Regions from separate parts of the Limosilactobacillus pulli genome, predicted to be linked through region 2. Evidence: riboswitches for the same ligand, from Rfam matches in the RefSeq annotation. Region 2 holds a riboswitch; the other holds the start of a gene.
The links. A riboswitch is a leader RNA that binds a small molecule or an ion and turns the genes downstream of it on or off. The one in region 2 is predicted to bind thiamine pyrophosphate.

Region 1 (9,852 bases), on a different contig from region 2:
CAGATGCAGCGAGTGCCATTGATGTTTGTCATCCCTGATTCTGGTGGTCACGGTGGCATCTACAGTACCTATGGCGGCGAAATCGACGTGCTGCCAACGCTGCTGCATCTGCTGGGGATCAGCACTAAGCGCTATATCCAGTTTGGGACCGACCTGTTCAGCTCACAGCACGATCAAGTAGTTGCCTTGCGCAACCAAGACTTCGTGACGCCAAAGTACACCAGCATCAGCGGCAAGATCTATCTTAATTCGACTGGTAAGCTGGCTAAGCTGACCAAGCAGGAGAAAAAACAGCTGCGAGCCGATCAAAAGAAGGTCTCTGAGGAACTGGCCCTGTCTGATTCGCTTAACGAGAAGAATCTGTTGCGCTTCTACCATCCAAAAGGCTTTAAGGCCGTCAATCCAAAAGACTACAATTATGCCAATGGATTAAAGAAGGAAAAGCAGATCGAAAAGTCCAAGGGCATTCAATCAACCAGTATCTTCTCCAAAAACAACAATAAGACCACGACCGACAGCTACAGTACCGATGCACCAGAACAAGGACATTCGGCTACCAGCTCGAATCGGATTAAGATCACCAATCCTGATGGTGGCGGCAACTAATATTTTTATTTAAGCCCCCTCGCTTCCTCTTTCGGTTGACGAGGGGGTTTTTAACAGATCTTGTTTTGATCGATTACCGTTTATTTTCGGCAGTGTTAGAATTAAGGCAAATTATAAGAAAGGTGTGTGTATTTAAATGCGTGAACATGAAGAAATTCAGGAAAAACTGATTGAAGTTGCCAACCGCCGCTATGCTACCAAGAAGTTTGATCCCGATCGCAAAATCGACGATGATGACTGGCGCACGATTCTGGAAGTGGGCCGCCTTTTGCCCAGTTCGTTTGGCTATGAACCGTGGCAGTTCGTTGAGCTTGATAATCCGCAGATGCGTCAAGATCTTAAGCCTATCGCTTGGGGAGCCGTCAACAGCATCAATGGCGCCGACAAGCTGCTTTTGATCTTTGCCAGAAAAGACGTTACCTACGACAGCGACTACGTAAAATACATGGTCCAAGACGTCAAGCGCCACGAATTCGATCCCAATTCCAAATCATCACAGGCCTTTAAGCATTTTCAAGAAACCGACATGGACATTAATGATGAACGCACCCGTTTTGACTGGGCAGCCAAACAGTGCTACATTGCCATGGCTAACATGATGACTGCCGCGGCCGCGCTAAAGATTGATTCATGTCCAATCGAGGGCTTTAATCGCGAAAAAGTCGAAGCCTATCTAGCTGAAAAAGGCATTTTAGACCGCCAGCACTGGGGAGTGTCCGTTATGGTAAGTTTCGGCTATCGTGATGAGCCGATTAAGCCTAAATCACGGCAGGCTATTTCTGACATCTACCGAACGATCAAATAGACAAGGGGTAAGAATATGACGAAAGAAATACTGGTTGCGACGACTGAAAAGATCCCAGGTCACAACTATGAGGTCTTAGGCGAAGTCTTTGGCGTCACCACTCAATCCAAAAATGTCTTCTCTAACATTGGCGCGGGTCTTAAAAACGTGGTTGGCGGCGAGATCAAAGCCTATACCAAAATGCTGCACGAATCACGCGAGGTAGCGATTGCCAGACTGCGCGAGGATGCTGAGGCCAAAGGTGCTGATGCCGTAGTCATGATGCGTTTTGACTCTGGCTCAATCGGAACCGACATGCAGTCTGTCGTTGCTTATGGCACGGCCGTAAAATTTACTGATTAATAAAAAGATCCGGACTGTAAAAATTCAGCCTGGATCTTTTGTTTTTAGTCATTTTGCGATTTGATGTGCATTGATGAGCTGTGCGTAGCCATTCGTTTTTTAGGGTAAAGCTCTTTAGCTAAAGCCGTAATCGCAATCGGCGCCTCGCCAAAGCCAACTGCAATCAGCGCCGCTTTCCCAGGATAGGTAACGCCATCGCCAATTGCATAGACGCCAGGGACGCTGGTTTCCATTCTTGAATCAACCTTAATCAAGCCACGCTCACTGTCCAATGGCAGTTCCCACTCATTCAGCGCGGCGTTGTTGGAGGTAAAGCCATAGTTAACCAAAATTTTGTCTACTTCCAGATGTTTTTCTTCATCCGACCGCATTTTTTTAAGGGTCAGCTCAACCGAGTCATCCGCATTCAGCCGCAGATCTTTAGGCAGATATGGCGTCTGTACCTGAACCGTCGAGTTTTTTAACTGCGTAACGGTATGCTCCAGCGCCCGAAAACTGTCACGGCGATGAATCAAGTGGACTTCTTTGGCAACCGGCTCCAACATCAATGCCATGTCAATTGCCGAGTCTCCGCCTCCCAGCACAGCAACGCGTTGATCGGTGAAATCAGTCTGATTATTGACAAAATAACGTACCTGCTGACCTTCCAGCTCTGCTGCACCATCCAATGCCAGTCTGCGTGGTGAAAAGGCGCCGTTGCCCAATGCAATCACTACGGCTTTGGAATAAGACGTTCGCTGTGCTGATTCGATCTTGAAGGTCCCGTCAGCCAGCTTAACGACATTGGTAACCTGCTCGCCTAAAAACTGGTCAATTGGCGCAATGGCCATCTGTTTTTCTAGCTTGGCAATCAGTTCTCGTCCCTGCACGCCAGCTTCACCAGCCACGTCCCAGATCTGCTTTTCTGGGTAGAGCGCAGCAACCTGGCCGCCAAGCTGAGGCAGGCTTTCAATCAGTTGCGCTTTTAATTCATGCAGACCAGCATAAAAAGCAGCAAACATTCCGGCAGGGCCGCCACCAACAATCGTTACGTCATATGTCTGTTCCATCATCATTTACCTCGTTTAAAAAAATCTTTTCTACGACAAAAGCCATTGTACCACGGCTTAGCGCCTTAATTTTAATAAAACGGTTTAATTGTTGTTAAAACAATGTTTGAGTTTTAATCGGTTTTTGGTTATTATGTAATTGTAAACGTTATCTAACAATATTCATTCGGAGGAAATCAATCAATGGCTAAAAAGAAACTGATTTTAGACCTGGACACAGGTGTTGACGACGCTTTGGCGCTGGCTTACGCAGTTGCTGATCCAGAAGTTGATCTGATCGGGATCGTGGCTTCCTACGGTAACAACCTGCTGGACGTCTGTGCTGAAAACAGTCTGAAGCTTTTGGAGCTGCTGGGTCAAACCGATGTGCCAGTCTACAAGGGTCTGCCACACTCCAGCACGACCGACAGCTTTGAAGTTATGCAGGTTTCTAAAGACATTCACGGTAACAACGGAATCGGCGATGTTGAACTGCCAACTCCTAAGCGTGCCGTTGAAGCCGAATCCGGTGTCGACTTCTACATCGAAGCAGCCCACAAGTACGGTAAGGATTTGATCATCATCCCTACTGGCCCAATGACCAACCTGGCCGCTGCCCTGGAAAAGGATCCTGAAATTGCTCACCTGATCGGCAATGTTACGTTCATGGGTGGTGCATTGACGGTTGAAGGTAACGTTACCGACGTTGCTGAAGCCAACATCAACCAAGACGCCAAGGCTGCCAACACGGTGCTGCAAAGCGACCTGCCATTAACGATGGTTGGTTTGGACGTTACGCTGCGCACGCTTTTGACTAAGAAGGAAACGCAGCAATGGCGTGATCTGGGTACCAAAGCCGGCAAGGCCTACGCTGACATTACCGACTTCTACATTGATGCCTACTACAACCTGGGCATCGATAAGAACGGCTGTGCCTTGCACGATCCACTGGCAGTCGGCGTTTCCATCGATCCAACCTTCGTTCAAACGATCAGCCTGTTTATGAAGGTCAACTACGATGAACACAACTACGGCCGGACGATTGGTGACAATTCACGTTTGAACGATCCTAATCCAAACGTTAAGGTTGCTGTCAATGTTGACAAGGAACGTTACTTGAAAGTATTCATGGAACGTCTGAATGGCATCTTAAAAGAACACTAATTACTAAATAAAAAACCTCATCGGCGCTTGTCGATGAGGTTTTATTGATTCCAGGCGTCTTGATCTATTCTGTCTGCAGATAGGCTGATGGCAGATCCATAGCCGTGTTCTGAGCCGGCATTACCGCGTTTAAAAGCGTTAATTGCGCCAGTGCCTCAATCCATTCTGGATCATCATTTAAAGCCGGTAGGAGCTGATACTCGCGACCTCCCGCTGTTAAAAAGGCATCGCGGTTCTCTTCACCCAATTCTTGAATCGTCTCCAGGCAATCTGAGACAAAACTTGGTGCTACTACCAAAACCTTTTGATATCCTTGTTTAGGCAATTCTGTTAAAAGATCCTTGGTGGCCGGTTTCAGCCATTCTGCTGGTCCAAAGCGCGATTCATAGGACTGAAAGTATGGAATCGACAGGCCCAATCGCTCAATTACCGCCATCGTCGTCTGGCGGCAGCGTTGTGCATACGGGTCACCGGCCTTTTGGTAGCTGAGTGGAATCCCATGATATGAAAAGACGATTGCATCCGGGTTCACTTTAAGGATGGCTTTTTGCAGTTTATTCGATAATGCTTTGATATACGGCCAAAAGCTGCTGTAGTCGCTGACAAATCTAATTTCCGGAACCGTTTTTCGATCCTTGTAGAAACGCGCAACATCATCTTGGACCGAAGCCGTGGTCGTTGTTGAATATTGTGGATACAACGGAATAATCGTCAAATCAGTGATACCTTGAAACTCAAACTCCTTTAAAACGGCACCAATCAATGGCTGACTATAGCTCATGGCATAGCAGACCGTATATTCTGGCAGACGCTTAGCCAGTAATTGAGCCTGACGCTGCGTGTAATGCAAAAGCGGTGATCCAATTCCTGATGACCACAGTCTTTCATAATTGGCTGCTGATTTAGGCGCATACTTGGGCAGCACCATTAGATTTAAAATCGGCTGCCAAAGCAGTGGCAACATATGAATCACCCGACGATCACTCAAAAAGCGGCGTAAAAACTTGGTAACGGCTGGTACGCTTGGATCACTGGGCGTACCAAGATTGATCAGCAGAATACCTTTTTGATTTTTACTCATAATCCTCCCTCTTATTAATCTTCACAACTCAATAACGTCATTCTACCACGACATCTGGTGGTCAAATTATGTCTCAGATGCGATATATTGTGTCTAAGCTAATCAAATGATTATCACCCTGTGGATACTGATTTTAAGGAAACTTGATTAAAATCAATTCAACCGATCAAAAGTAACGCATTAAGTTCGAATTAAACAACGATAAAATTTGCGACGACTTGCACAATACCAAGTTATTTTGTAAGATGAGAACGATCAATCATTCATGTCTGGGGTGCCATACGGCTGAGATAATACCCATTGAACCTGCTCTGGTTAATGCCAGCGAAGGGAGATACGGTAAATAATCTGTTGTAATCAGCCCCACTGTGGATTTTTCCATGGTGGGTTTTCTTTTGGACAGGTGATTGAAATTTTCAATCATTAGGAGGGTCATTTATGGCCAAAAAAAATAATAAGTTTCATCTGCGCGACATCATTTTGCTGGCACTGGTCGGTATCATCTTTGGGGTGATCTACTGGGCAGCCGCCTTTATGTACAACGCACTGACCATTGTCTTTACGCCGCTCAAGCTGCCAATGATGGGTAACGATCTAACCATGGGGCTTTGGTGCATGGCCGGTCCGATGGCGGGATTTATGCTGAAAAAACCTGGTGCACCTTTCCTTGGCGAGTTTTTAGGTGCCGCTGGTGAAGCCCTGATTGGCGATCAATGGGGAGCTGCCAACCTGATTTCTGGCGCCGTCCAAGGAATTGCCAGCGAACTGGGCTTTACGTTGACCGGATACAAGCACTATGACTGGCTGGGAGCAGTTGCAACGACCATTACCACGACAATCGTTACGTTTGCCTGGGACTGGTTCCGCAATGGCTACAACAAGTTTGGCTTCAAAAATGTCTACTACTTTAGTGGCCGGCTGCTTTCAATGTTCTTCTTCTGCGGCGTTTTGGTAATGCTGATCGAACGGTTGCTGGAACGCTCGCACGTCATGAAACGCGAGGAATTTAACGACTGATGACTCACTTGGCAATCGACAATCTGACTTTTGCATATACGCCAAAGCACACGACGTTAAAAGACGTTACGCTGACAATCCCGGTTAATTCCTGGACGCTTTTTTACGGGGCTTCTGGCAGTGGTAAATCTACTTTGATGCGCCTGTTGGCTGGACTTTTGCCCAAATACGGAGGCAAGATCCTGCAAGGAAAACTTCAGCTGCCTGATGGCTTAACGGCTGCCATGATGTTTCAGGATCCTGGGATGCAGTTCGCGCTTGATACGCCACAGCATGAATTAGAATTTGCCTTGGAAAATCTCCAGCTGCCATCCAGCGAAATGCCCGCCCGCATTGAGCATGCCCTAAAATTCTGCGGCATTGAGTACCTACGCGATCGCCAATTAACCACGATGTCAGGCGGTGAGCAGCAGCGGGCCGCTTTAGCCGTTTTAGTCGCGATGGATACTGATATTCTGCTGTTGGACGAACCATTTGCCAGCATCGACAACCATAATCGGAGCTTGTTGATCCACCAGCTGACCTTACTGCAGGAAAAGTATCACAAAACGATTATCGTTGCTGATCACGATCTGCATGGCTATCGCGGCTTGGCTAAACAGATCATTCATTTTGAAAATCAGCATGCGCAGTTGCTTGACGCTGCTGCCAGTGATGCGCTGCTTAAATCAGCCGATCAGCTGGCCGCCACAGTCCACCATGTCAAACTGCCGACTGCCAGCGACCAGCCGATTCTAACCCTCAAAAACGTGGTGATTGAGCATGGCAATGAAAAGCTGATCACTGCAAACGACTTCTCCTTTTTTAAAAATCGAACAACGCTGCTGACTGGTGCGACCGGAACTGGAAAATCTTCATTATTTAAGGCCATTACTCACCTGGCGTCCTATCAGGGAATAATCTCCTATGATGGTAAGGACAGTCAAAAAAACAAGCCGCACCGCTATGCTCAACAGGTCGGCTATGTTTTCCAGCATGCCGTCGACCAGTTTCTTAGCGTGACGGTTAAAGAAGAATTGGCGCTGAGTCTAAAAAAAGGCCAAAATCCTTATTTTGATGACGAACACCTGACCGCGGCACTTAGGTTGCTTGGCTTGAGCAAATTGCAGGATCGCGTGGTCTACTCGCTTTCTGGCGGTCAGCAAAAAAAGCTGCAGCTGCTTTTAATGCTGATGATGGGACAGCCAGTTCTGCTGTTGGATGAGCCTTTTAGCGGCCTTGATCTTCATTCGCTGCACAATGTCGTTGATCTGATCAAGACCAGCCAAAAAGTCTACCCGCAAACAATGATCATTATCAGCCATCAGCTGGAGGGCCTGGAAAAGCTGATTGATCGGCACGTAAAACTGGCAGACTGTCAGCTCAGCTATCGGGAGGAATTTTAAATGAATCCAAGTTTTAAACTGTTGTTGGTGCTGATCATTGCCTTAGAAGTCTCGTTTACGCGCCATTTAACGATCAATCTGGTCTTAGTTGCCGTTGCCATAATCTATCTTTTGACTAAGCGCATTCGGCCCCGCTTGTTTGGCTGGCTGTTTTTAATGCCGTTATTTCCAGCAGTCGCAGTATTTATCACGATTGCCTGGTTCAGTCCCGGCCATGACTATTTTTATGCCTGGGTGCTGTTTTCACGAATCTATGTCTACGTTTTTACCGGCGCGGCTATTACGCAGACCACCAGTCCACTGGAGCTCACCCGCTCTTTGGAACAAAATCTGCATCTGCCCAGCAAGTTTGCTTATGGAACGCTGGCAGCCGTCAATCTGATTCCACGGATTAAAATGGCGGTTAAAACGATTCGCGCGGCTGGTCAAATGCGGGGCATCAATCTGTCTTGGTGGTCACCAACGCTTTATTTCAAGGCAATCCTGCATGCCATCACCTGGTCGGACCAACTGGCGCAGGCTATGGAATCACACGGCTACGTTGAGGATCGCGCGCGGACCAGCGTTCATCAGATTACATTAACGGCTCGCGATTGGTCAATATTGATAATAAGTATTATTTTAATACAGATTATCACATTTGCCCTACCATAGCAGATTCGATATAATTAAAGAAAATATTTGGAGGATTCCAATTCATGGATAACAAATTCGGTCAGCGAATCGTTAGCGCGCTAGCCTACTTCAGCATTTTCTTTTTACCGGTCATCTTCCCATTGATCGTCTGGATTATCGCAAAATACCAAGGCTTCAACGAGGTGCGTAAAAGCGCTGTTAAGGCCTTCTGGAGCCAGATTTTCCCCTTGCTGTACATGATTGCGATTTTTGTAATCATTGGAGCAGCCAACATGCAGAATCTGGCTCATTTAGGCGGCTTGTTCAGCATTCTGGCAGCTTTTGCACTGCTGCTGGCTCTAGTACTTTTAATCTACAACATTGCCATGGGAGTTGCCGTGATGTTGGGCCGTAAGCCACAAGATAACGATCACGAGTTTTAGTTACGATTAATCCTTGTCTCTTTACGAGGCAGGGATTTTTTATGAACAGTCAAAAAACCCCAATGATCTCTGCACCGATCATTGGGGTTTTCCTATTTTACGTATTGATCCAAAAATTTCTGGACGTGTTTTTGGTAGGATTTGGGATGCGTGGCAAACGACTTAGCATGGGCTGCGCCTTTAACGACCCAAAGCTGCTTAGGACCACGAGTTGCTTGATAGTTTTGATATACCATCCGCGTTGGCACGAAATCATCATCAGCTCCATGAATAAACAGCATTGGGCGATGATTTTGCTTCAGCATTGCCGTTGAGCTGGCATCATGTAGATAAAAGCCATTGGCAACACGATTAATAATGCTCAATGACCCTTCCAAAGGCTTGCGTACCAGCCACGGCAAGTGATAAAAATTCTGAGCCTCATAGTCAATCTCGGCGGCCAAGCTGGAATAGCCGCAGTCTTCTACAAAGGCTTTGACTTGATGAGGCAGCTTGATGCCACTGGTCATCATGGTTGTCGCCCCACCCATGCTGACGCCAAACATTACGATTTGACTGTCTTGACCATTGTATTTGATCAGCTTATTGATCCATTTACGCTCATCATAGCGTTCTGGCCAGCCATAGCCGATGTATTTACCTTGGCTTTGTCCCTGGGCTCTGGCATCAGGAACCAGGACATTATAGCCTAGTTGATGAAAAAGCGCGGCATAGGCCCCCATTTGATCTTTGTTACCCATAAAGCCATGTGCAATCAAAACGCTCTTGTTGGTCTTTTTTTCAGCTGGTACATACCAGGCATCCAAACGATAATTACCGGTTGCCGACTTAATCGTCCAACGTGTCTTATGTACGTCTTGAAACCATTTTTTCTGCTTGTATAATGGATCGCTTTTAACGATTTTGGTATTGCTGCTAATGAAGTCCTTGTGCCCTGGTACCATTGCTACATGAAAGAAATAGCCCCCAGCAGCAAAAATCACAATCAAAAGCGTAACTGCCAGGCCAATCAGCCAGCGCAGCCAATGATGCTTCTTGGGTTGTTTTTGCAAAATAAAATCCCTCTTTTACTCAAAATCACAATGACTAACAGTTTAGCAGATTTTATTTTGATTGTCGAAATTTTTTTACACTCTCCGTTACTCAATCAATGATAAAATAATCATAAGAAATTAACCTAGGAAGTGAGCGTATGTTTCCAGAACGTCTTCGTGCCCTAAGACGGGGTCAAAAAATCACCTTAAAAGAACTTGCCCAAGCGTTGAACGAACACCTGGGACCCGATGAAAAACCCAACACGCCATCTCAGATCGGCAACTGGGAACGTGGCATTCGGACCCCTTCATATATTGAGGCCCGCAAATTA
Region 2 (9,852 bases):
CATGTATGATATAAAAATTAAAAATGCCAGAATAAGAGAACGGAGAAAGGCAAACAGATCATAAGGGCTTTTATCTCCGAGACTGGGCCTTGTATACGAATTGATATGACTCATCATGAGGTTGATCTGTTCCTGTGAATAATTTCCGAGGTCTGTGCCCTTTGGGATAATCCTGCGGATCATTTCATGGTTGTTTTCGCAGGAACCCTTTGAAATGGAGCGCTTGGATCACAATAATACATTTGTGTACGCTGGTTCCCTTGTTTATCAAATTCTATGGCCTTCGGGTTAGAAAATTCACTTCCGTTGTCGGCAAGCAGAATCGGAAAAAGCCTGATAAAAGCGTCAGGGCGAAGCTCGAGATATATTTTCTCAAAGATATCTATTACAGACTGGGAGTCATTGGCGTCCCAGAGAAATGCCAGTTGCAGTTCTTGCTGCACAAAGTGTATCGTGAGAAGAACTTTTCCTCCCCGTACTCCTTCTACAGAATCCAGCTGACGTATGGCTGCATTAGGATGTTCCTGAAGATAGGACTGAAACTCTTCCCATGTTCGGCCGATGCGACAGGCCTTATCAACTTTCAAATTTCTTTTCTTATTTTTTCGTGGGCGCATTCGTACTGTGCGTGGCATATCAATATTTCTTGCAGAAAGAAGTCCCTGATTGACATAGGAGTATAAAGTCCTTTCAGATGTCATTGTTAAATCAAGGCAGTTCACATAGATGTGATGGAGTGAATGACCTTTTTGAAGAAGAGGTCGATGGTGGTTGACAGCGTACAGCCAGGCTAGAATCAGCACCAGCATGAATAAAAGCGCGCTCAGCAAATGGATCTCGATAGTCAGAATCATCAATAGAGTTAGCTTTTTCCAGCGAATGGGACGGTTGGCATCCGTGATCATGTCAAACGTGATCATCAGCAGGTAAGGCATCAGCATTGCTCCCAGGGCAGTGGTATTGTTCCCAATCTACCAGCGCGGCATCCAGCCTACCGTCATATAGAAGCTGGCCATCATTGCCGCGATGATGGAGCGGATACTGAGGAGTTTTAACAGCCGGTACATGCCAAAGCCACCGATTAGGTAGATAATGATGCTGGAGACGATCTGATATTGATACCAGCTGTGTGCCAACAGCAGCAGGCCACCGTTTAGATAGGCAAACAGCGGGCCATAGACGACATTGACGATCCGACCGCTCTGGTTAAAGCCATAGATCGACTGAAACCAGCTGAAGTTTAAATGTTTCAGCTGTGAGTAGGTCTCGTAAAAACGGTTGTAGTGAAAAACGCTGTCGGCACCAACGATCCCATGTCCGGTAATCATTTGACCAGTCAGCAGCAGGCCAATCGTCAAGATAATCAAACCGGCCGCGCGATTGTTTTTTAAGATGGTTTTAGAATTCATATTTTTGCTCGTTCCAATTGATTTAATCGGCAATTATAGCTGGAAATTTTGAAACAAGTGCGAACGTTGTCGGGCTTTTCAGTTAACTTTAGCACGACTGCCTAACTAAAGGGCATTGGTTGGTTATGCTAAAATAGTTTTAGATTTTTAAGGACAGGTAAAAAACATGCATAACTTAATTTTTCTCGATGATCTGAATGGCGCAGATTTGGACCCATACGTACGATTGAATGAAGCCCAGCTGTTTCATACCCTGGAGCCCAACCCTGGCCTTTTTATCGCGGAAAGTCCCAAGGTAATTGAACGGGCAATGCGTGCAGGCTATCGACCGGCCTCGCTATTGGTAGAAGAGAAAGCCTTGGATCGCGACTTAGCAGATCTAGATCGTGAAATGGCGGCCAATCAGACCAGCGGCTTAGGTCAAACGCCAATTTACGTTGCCAATAGCCAACTGCTTCGCCAGCTGCCGGGCTATAACCTTTTGCGTGGGGCGCTGGCAGCGATGCATCGCGTTAAGCGTTTGGAGCTGGCTGATTTTTTGGCGACCATGCCGACTGAGCATCCCCGTATTGCCGTTCTTGAGAGTGTTGTCAACCCAGCTAACATTGGTGCGATTTTTCGGTCGGCGGCGGCTTTGGGAATTAATGGCGTCATCGTGACCAGCGACTCGGCGGATCCTTTTTATCGTCGTTCTTCGCGCGTGGCGATGGGCACCGTTTTTCAAGTGCCTTGGACCTATATTGATGCCAAAACCTGGCAGAATGGCGGCATCGAGCTGCTTCATCAGGCCGGATATCAGACAGCAGCCATGGCATTGCGGCATAATACCGTCAGCATTGATGATCCTAAGCTGACTGCGGTGGACCGTCTGGCGATTATTATGGGTTCGGAAGGTCCGGGACTAAAGGAGTCAACGATCGAACAAAGTGATTTTACGATCAAGATTCCCATGGCCCCAGGAGTCGATTCTTTAAACGTTGCGGCAGCCTCAGCCCTGGCTTTCTGGGAACTGGGCAATCGCGTTGCTGAATAGCGCGAAGGCATAAAAAAAAGCGTCCATTCATGTTTTGCGAATGGGCGTTTTGAGCTTTATAGATCAATGATTTGATAGTCGAATCCCTGAGCCTTGATGAATTTCATCAGATCTGCAGCAGAAAGAAAGATTGTATGCGTGTTAATGTTGGGATGAAACGTCAATGGAATGTTTTCATCCAGCATATCTTGATCAAAATAGATTTTGATGTTGTGATCGGTATTATACATGATGCCAAATGGTGAGACGATCCCAGCTTCTAGTCCTAACTGTTCTTCGATGTCATGGTCGTGAGCCATCGAGATGCGCTTGGTACCAGTAAGCTCTTGGAATTTTTTAAAGTCCATGCGCTTGGCATCATCCATGATCACCAGGTAGAAGTTTTTATGCTTATCCTTTAGAAACATTGACTTGGTGCAGACGCCTGATTTGTCAGCGATATAAGCATCGGCCTGGGCAGTGGTCAAAGCGGCTGGATGATCAACCATCTCATACTTGATGTCCAGTTTTTGCAGCTCGTCAAGCAGTTCTTGGTAGGCAGCTTCGGATCCTTTGGTCATTTTACTCACCTCATAAAACGTTTATTACCATAATAGTTAAATTAAGAAAGCGTTTCAATCAAAAACAGTCACGGCTGAGTGCCATGACTGTTTTTGCGTTTAGATGATGTCGATGAATCTCGGCAGCTAGTCAACCAGCTTACCGACTACCGTCAGCTTGCCCAAGACGCTTTCGCCATGAGGAGCATGGGCAATGGCCGCGGTAGCATCAGTGCCTGCCGCAACGCCATGGTGCTTGCCGCCTTGCCATGCTGATACCTCAGTTACGTCATAGACCGTGCCCTTAACGGCAACATAGGCCGGCTGACCATTTTGACCGTTAAAGTTTTTCAGTTCTTCAAGCGTGAATGTCTTTTCCATCATGATTCCCCCTTAACGAGAAAACGATTGTAACTTGATAACTAAATTATATAAGAATCAATCTAAAAAAGCCAACCAACTGCCTGATAAAAACTACTCAATCTTAGCGAAGTGTCGGATTGGCTGCCAGGCGGCTTTTAAGATGACCCAGGCTAACAAGCCGCCGACAATGGCACTGATCGCAAAGCTGGGTACGAACAAGAAAAGTGATCCCTTGGCACCCATTAAGGCAGCTGCAATCGGATAGGCGGTTAGTGCGCCAATCAGTCCCGTGCCGATTAATTCTCCAATCGCTGCCAGCCAAATTTTGCCAAAGCGCTTGAACAGCCAACCACTGAGCCAGGCGCCAAAGATACTGCCAGGATAGGCCAAAATGGTGCCGGTTCCCAAAAGATTACGAACGGTTGAGGTCAATAGTGCCTGCACGACTGCCCATTCTGGCCCTAAGACAACGCCAGATACGATATTGATCAGACTTTGTGTGGGTGCACATTTGGCAAAACTGATTGGAAACGAGAAGATGCTGCCGCCACAAACGGCCAATGCGGATAAAATAGCCGTCAAAACCAATTTATAAGTACGCTTTTTCATGAATTCCTCCTAAAGAACTTTAGCATCATCAACCAATAAAAAAAACTCCTTCCCGGAATCGAGAAAGAGTGCCTAATTCATTATCAAAAGCGCGTATTTATGCTTATGCCAAAATTAAGCTGTCTCCCTCCGCTAGTACTAACTAGATCAGGTTATGTGGGTATTTCTCAGCCAAATCAATGGCACCCCAGACAGAGTTGTTTTATTTCAATATCCATTAAAGCACCAATCTAATAGCTTTAACAGGGGAATAATAAAATTATCTGAAAATAAGGATTGCCTTTTGTAAATAATCTGGTATTATCTAGTTAATTACTTGAGTAACTAACCAAGACGATAATCGCAATTGAAACATCTGTTGTATTTGGGATTTTTGAAACGGAGAAATTGGGGAAGATTATGCAGAAAATAAAAAATTGGGTAAAAAATCATCGCAAGACGACGATTGTAATCGTAATTATGCTAATCCTAGCAATCATTTGGGGGATTGCATATAAGATTAAGCAAAATAAAGCAGCTAGTGAGTCGCATTATGTTGTAGCCAAGGTTGCTAAATCCACGCCATTGACGCTGACTGGAACCGTTGTGTCACAACAGCAGCAGGTCTTAAGTCTGCCAACGGGAAAAGTGCAGTCAATCGGAGTTGCCGACGGCCAGAAGGTTAAAGAAGGTGATCCGTTGGTGACGACCTACAGTGAAAGCACCAATGAAGAGCTGATTGATGCCAAGCAGACCCTGGCTAAGGCGCAGCGTAATGTGTCCGCACAGCAGAACAATGTCAGTGCCGCGCAAAAAGATGCTGCGACTCAAAGCGAGGACGAGACGGCTTCTGGATCAGCCAGCAGTGTTGCTCAAGCCCAAGCCAGTTTAGCCGATGCACAAGCTGACGTCACGGCAGCTCAAAACAAGGTTAATACACTGAGTCAAAAGGTTACTCAGACGCTGACGGCACCATTTGATGGCACGGTTACGGTTGATGATTCCAAACAGAATGCACCGGTAATCACGATCTACTCCAATGATCTCAAGCTTAAAACCAAGGTATCGGAATATAACTACAGCAAACTCAAGGTTGGTCAGTCGATTCACGTCCGGGCATTAGCAACCGGTAAGCAGGCAGACACGACGATCAGCTATTTGGCAACCGTACCAACGACCAATGCGCAAAGCAATGACTCTAACTATGAGGTTAATGCCGATCTGAGCAGCGACGACTTTATGAATGGGCAGACGGTCAAGGCTTCCGTAGCTCAAGATCAACTGCGAATTCCAAAGTCCAGCGTTAGAAACGGCCAGGTCTACATTGTTAAAAATGGCAAGGCCAAGGCAGTTGCCGTTAAAGGTAAGCGGGTCAACGAATATTTTGAAGTCAAAAGCGGCGTTAAGGCTGGTCAGCAGATCGTCACCAACCCAGATCGCAAGCTGCATAACGGTACCAAGGTGAGCGATCATGACAATGATTAGATTGGAACACATCAATAAATACTATGGCCAGGGCGCAACCAGATTTCACGTCTTGCATGATATTAATCTACAGGTTGATGCCGGTGAACTGTTAGCCATTATCGGGGAATCAGGGTCTGGCAAGTCGACTTTGATCAATATCATTGGTTTTTTGGATGATGATTTTGAAGGAAACTATTTTTATAATGATGAACCGATTCATGACTATACGCGGGCTGACTTTGCCAAACTGCGCAATCGACACGTAGGATTCGTCTTTCAAAACTTTAAACTGATTCGTGATATCAGCATTGCTGAAAACGTGATCTTGCCACTGTTCTATGCGGGCGTGAGTCGTAAGCAGGCCAAAAAGACGGCGGCCCGGGTTTTAAGTCGGGTTGGTCTGGCTGGCTATGATGATAAGCTGCCAACCGAGCTTTCCGGCGGTCAGCAGCAGCGGGTCTCGATTGCTCGTGCGATTATTGCCAACCCGGACTTTTTAATTGCCGATGAGCCAACCGGGGCCTTGGATACCAAGACCAGTCAAGAAATTATGGATCTGTTTAAGCAACTCAATCAAACTCAGCATACGACCATCATCATGGTAACGCATGATCCACGAGTTGCTGAGCAGTGTGAGCGCATCGTCAAGATCATTGATGGCAAGATTGTCGATGATCGAAAGGTGGGAGTAGATTGAAAAATACCGAGCTTTTGCGCAGTGCCTTACAATCGCTGCGAGCCAATCCTAAGCGCAGTTTTTTAACAACGATTGGGATTACGATCGGGATTGCCGCCGTAATTACGATTCTGGCATTGGGAAACGGGGTTAAAAAAAGAATCAGTGATGAGTTCAATACAACCAAAAACGGTGAGCAGTCGACTTACCTTTACTTTACGCTCAGTGATGCCCAATCTACGACGGCAGGCTTTAATGAAGCGGATCTGAACCTGATTCAAGAACGTTTTGGCGCTAAGGTAAAAAAAGTGGCAATCTCTCATGAAACCAATAACGTTTCCGTTTCGCCAATCGTCGGTAATCAGCGACTAGATAGTACAAAAATTTCTTTAATCAAGCAGCCAACCAAAAAAATCACAATTATGGCCGGTCGCAACTTGACGACCAGTGATTTATTGAATGCCGAGCCGGTAATTTTGATGAAAGAATCACTGGCCAAAAAGCAGTATCATACGGTTCAAAACGCAATTGGAACCTCAGTGACTATTGGTGAAATCAATTATCGCGTTGTAGGCGTCTATCAATCACAAAACGATCAATACGGTGACAATAAGTATGGTGCGGATCTAATTGGCAATGCCAGATTGTTTTATTCTGGTACTACGGCGACGACTGGCAATGGTATTAAGCTGACGTTTTATCAAGGCGTCAATGCTAGCCAAACTACGAAAAAAATCAAGAAATACATGGCCAAAAAGGGGACCAGTGCTCATGATGGTACTTACATGGCCTATGATGCCGGGGCCGAACTAGCCAAGGTCAACAATATGATTACCGGTTTAACGGCGTTTATCAGTGCTATTGCTGGGATCTCCTTATTCATTGCCGGGATCGGGGTTATGAATATGATGTATATCTCAGTTTCTGAGCGGACCCAAGAAATTGGGATTCGCCTAGCCGTAGGTGCCTCGCCTAAAAATGTAATGGCTCAGTTTCTTTTGGAGGCAATCGTCTTAACGGTTGGCGGCGGCCTGCTGGGCTTTGTAATTGGCTGGGGATTAGCTGGCGTGATCAGTAATTTTATGCCTTACAATATTCATGCCGTTATAACTTTAGGCTCATTTTTACTGGCATTTGGCGTTTCAGCTTCAGTCGGCATCATCTTTGGGATTTTGCCAGCCAAACAGGCGGCCAATAAGAATCTGATCGAGATTTTGCGCTGATTGCTTGAATATAATAAAAACGGATGTCACGCATAGCGTAGCACCCGTTTTTATTTAATTTTCCTGTCGATGATAGTTGCCCAGCAGTCTTAATGAAGTCGTATACTGTTTTAACTCGTCTAAAGCCGTGGCAATGTGCTGATCAGCCAGGTTGCCGTCTAAATCTACGTAAAAATAATATTCCCAAGGATTGCCTGGCAATGGGCGTGATTCAATGCGTACCATGTTGATTTGATGTTCTTTAATGATGCGCATGACTTCATAGAGTGTACCAACCTCGTTTTTCAACGTAAAGATCAATGAAATGCGGTCAGCGTCTGGTAGAATCTCAGGTTCGCGGCCAAAGATGATAAAACGGGTATGGTTGGACTTGTCATTTTCGATGCTGGGAGCTAAAACGTCCAAATCGTACAGTTCAGCAGCTTCTGTTGAGGCAATCGCCCCAACGGCTGGATCTTGTTTTTCAGCAGCCATCTTAGCCGCCAGAGCCGTGTTGAGACATGCTTTGCCTTGAATGTGATGAGCCGCCAGAAACTTACTGGTCTGTAGCAGACCCTGGGGATGCGAATAGGCTTCTTTGATGTCTGCAAGCTTGGCTCCTTTGATGCCCAGCAGGTTTTGGGCAATATAGATGGATTGCTCGCCAACAATGAAGAAATGATACTTGTTGATCAGATCATAGTTATCGTTGATGGCTCCGGTTGAAGAATTTTCCATCGGAACGACGCCATAGTCGATCTCGCCTTTTTTGAGCGCGACAAAGACATCTTCAAACTTGGGGTAGTTATGGCTGTCGACCTTTCCAAACCATTGATGCATCGCCTGAGAAGAAAATGATCCCGGTGCGCCTTGATAGCCAACGGTAACGCCGGTTCGCTGTGGTTGTGCAATCATATTGATTCCTCCATCATCGAAAATTTCTTATAATCTTAGCTGATTGAATTGATCATGACAACCGTTTATCGATAACATGCTAAAATAGACGAGTCATCAAAAGGAGAAGGATTTATGCAAATCATTATTGCCCCCGCACGGAATATGAAGTCGGATCCAGATTCACTGCCAATCCAGGGACTACCACAATTTTTGCCGCAGACCAAACAGATTTTAGCCCACATGCGCAGCCTCAGCTATGATCAGCTTCACCATCTTTGGTGGAACTGTAGCGAAAAAATTGCCATTCCCAACTATCAATGGGTGCAGCAGATGGATCTTTACCATCAACTGACCCCGGCGCTGCTGGCATTTACCGGGCTGCAGTATCAACGGATGGCACCAGGCGTTTTTGATGAGCAGTCATTGGAATACGTTCAGGATCATTTGCGAATCTTGTCTGGTTTTTATGGTCTGTTAAAGCCATTCGATGGGATTGTACCTTATCGGTTGGGAATGGGGGATCGTGCTCAAGTTGAAGGTACTAAGAATCTGTATGAATTTTGGGGCAGTTGCTTGGCTGATGAGCTCTACAGTCAAGATAAGCTGGTTTTAAATCTGGCATCTCAAGAATATGCCAAGGTAATTGTTCCTTACGTCAAAGGTAATCGCCAATTTGTCAGCTGTACATTCGTTAAGGCTGAGAATGGCCGTTTCAAAACGCAGGCTACCCGGGCCAAAATTGCTCGTGGCAACATGGTGCGTTATCTGGCTGAGCACCAGGCTAATGATCTGGCAGTCGTCAAAGATTTTAATCTGGGGTACCATTTTGATGAACAGGCCTCGACTCCTGACAAGCTGATATTTGTAGAAGACTAGAGAGTAAGAAAGAGAATTGAGAATGGAAGAATCGAGTGACAGTCGGGCACTAGCAATTGCCACGGCTGTTATGGGTGTAATTGCTGGAGCCAGTTCCAGCTTGTTGAGCATTGTCTTGGATGCAACGGAAAAAATCTTTTTTAACTTTACTGAAACCAACGCGATTCCGGTTGCTTTTTCTGCCGCGCCGCTGAATCGACTGCTGGCACCACTGATTGGGGCTTTGATCGTTTCCGTTGTCTGGTACTTTATGCAGCTGCATTATCGACCGGTTAAGTTAGGCAAGGCCGTTGACGGTGAAAAGCTTCCAATGGGGGCTACGATTATGCACGTTACGGCACAGGTATTTTATGTCGGTACTGGGGGCTCGATTGGCCGTGAATTAGCCCCACGAGAAGCCGGTGCTATGTGGGCTCAGTCATGGATTGAGCTGGGTGATCGAATCGGTTGGCTTAAATTGGCCCCAGAAGATCGACGGCTCTTGGTCGCGGCTGCAGCCGGCGCTGGGTTTGCGGGCGTTTATATTGCACCAATTACGGGCGCGATGTTTTGCCTGGAGATTCTGTATAAAAGAATTGATAAAAAAGCCGTAATTGTCAGTCTGGGCATGGCGGCAATTGCAACGATGGTTGGCGCAGTCGTTAAGGGCTGGCAGCCATATTATCTGGTAGCTTCAAAGCAGTTTTCGATTCGTTTGATCCTATTTGTCATTGTCGTAGCGCCAATCATGGGTTATCTGGGCACTTGGTATAAGCGGTTTATCAGTCGGGCCAGTGCACTGCGCATCAAGGATCGGCGTATT

Region 1: another riboswitch for thiamine pyrophosphate. It lies ahead of QOS03_RS06060 (ECF transporter S component); the one in region 2 lies ahead of thiW (energy coupling factor transporter S component ThiW).

Annotation. Positions count from the first base shown of each region.
Region 1 covers NZ_CANCWQ010000016.1:9,160-19,011, forward strand. Annotated here, with positions in the region: gene QOS03_RS06030 (LTA synthase family protein) at 1-606, shown strand, start outside; gene QOS03_RS06035 (NAD(P)H-dependent oxidoreductase) at 743-1,411, shown strand; gene QOS03_RS06040 (heavy metal-binding domain-containing protein) at 1,427-1,753, shown strand; gene QOS03_RS06045 (NAD(P)/FAD-dependent oxidoreductase) at 1,798-2,805, opposite strand; gene QOS03_RS06050 (nucleoside hydrolase) at 2,986-3,945, shown strand; gene hemH (ferrochelatase) at 4,010-5,026, opposite strand; TPP riboswitch at 5,287-5,376, shown strand; gene QOS03_RS06060 (ECF transporter S component) at 5,465-6,043, shown strand; gene QOS03_RS06065 (ATP-binding cassette domain-containing protein) at 6,043-7,428, shown strand; gene QOS03_RS06070 (energy-coupling factor transporter transmembrane component T family protein) at 7,429-8,082, shown strand; gene QOS03_RS06075 (DUF4870 domain-containing protein) at 8,127-8,486, shown strand; gene QOS03_RS06080 (alpha/beta hydrolase) at 8,579-9,538, opposite strand; gene QOS03_RS06085 (helix-turn-helix domain-containing protein) at 9,679-9,852, shown strand, end outside.
Region 2 covers NZ_CANCWQ010000022.1:568-10,419, forward strand. Annotated here, with positions in the region: gene QOS03_RS06830 (hypothetical protein) at 180-941, opposite strand; gene QOS03_RS06835 (hypothetical protein) at 972-1,409, opposite strand; gene QOS03_RS06840 (TrmH family RNA methyltransferase) at 1,576-2,442, shown strand; gene QOS03_RS06845 (prolyl-tRNA synthetase associated domain-containing protein) at 2,499-3,002, opposite strand; gene QOS03_RS06850 (cytochrome b5 domain-containing protein) at 3,129-3,365, opposite strand; gene thiW (energy coupling factor transporter S component ThiW) at 3,456-3,953, opposite strand; TPP riboswitch at 4,061-4,153, opposite strand; gene QOS03_RS06860 (efflux RND transporter periplasmic adaptor subunit) at 4,353-5,417, shown strand; gene QOS03_RS06865 (ABC transporter ATP-binding protein) at 5,410-6,096, shown strand; gene QOS03_RS06870 (ABC transporter permease) at 6,093-7,298, shown strand; gene QOS03_RS06875 (prephenate dehydratase) at 7,353-8,192, opposite strand; gene yaaA (peroxide stress protein YaaA) at 8,307-9,050, shown strand; gene QOS03_RS06885 (chloride channel protein) at 9,073-9,852, shown strand, end outside.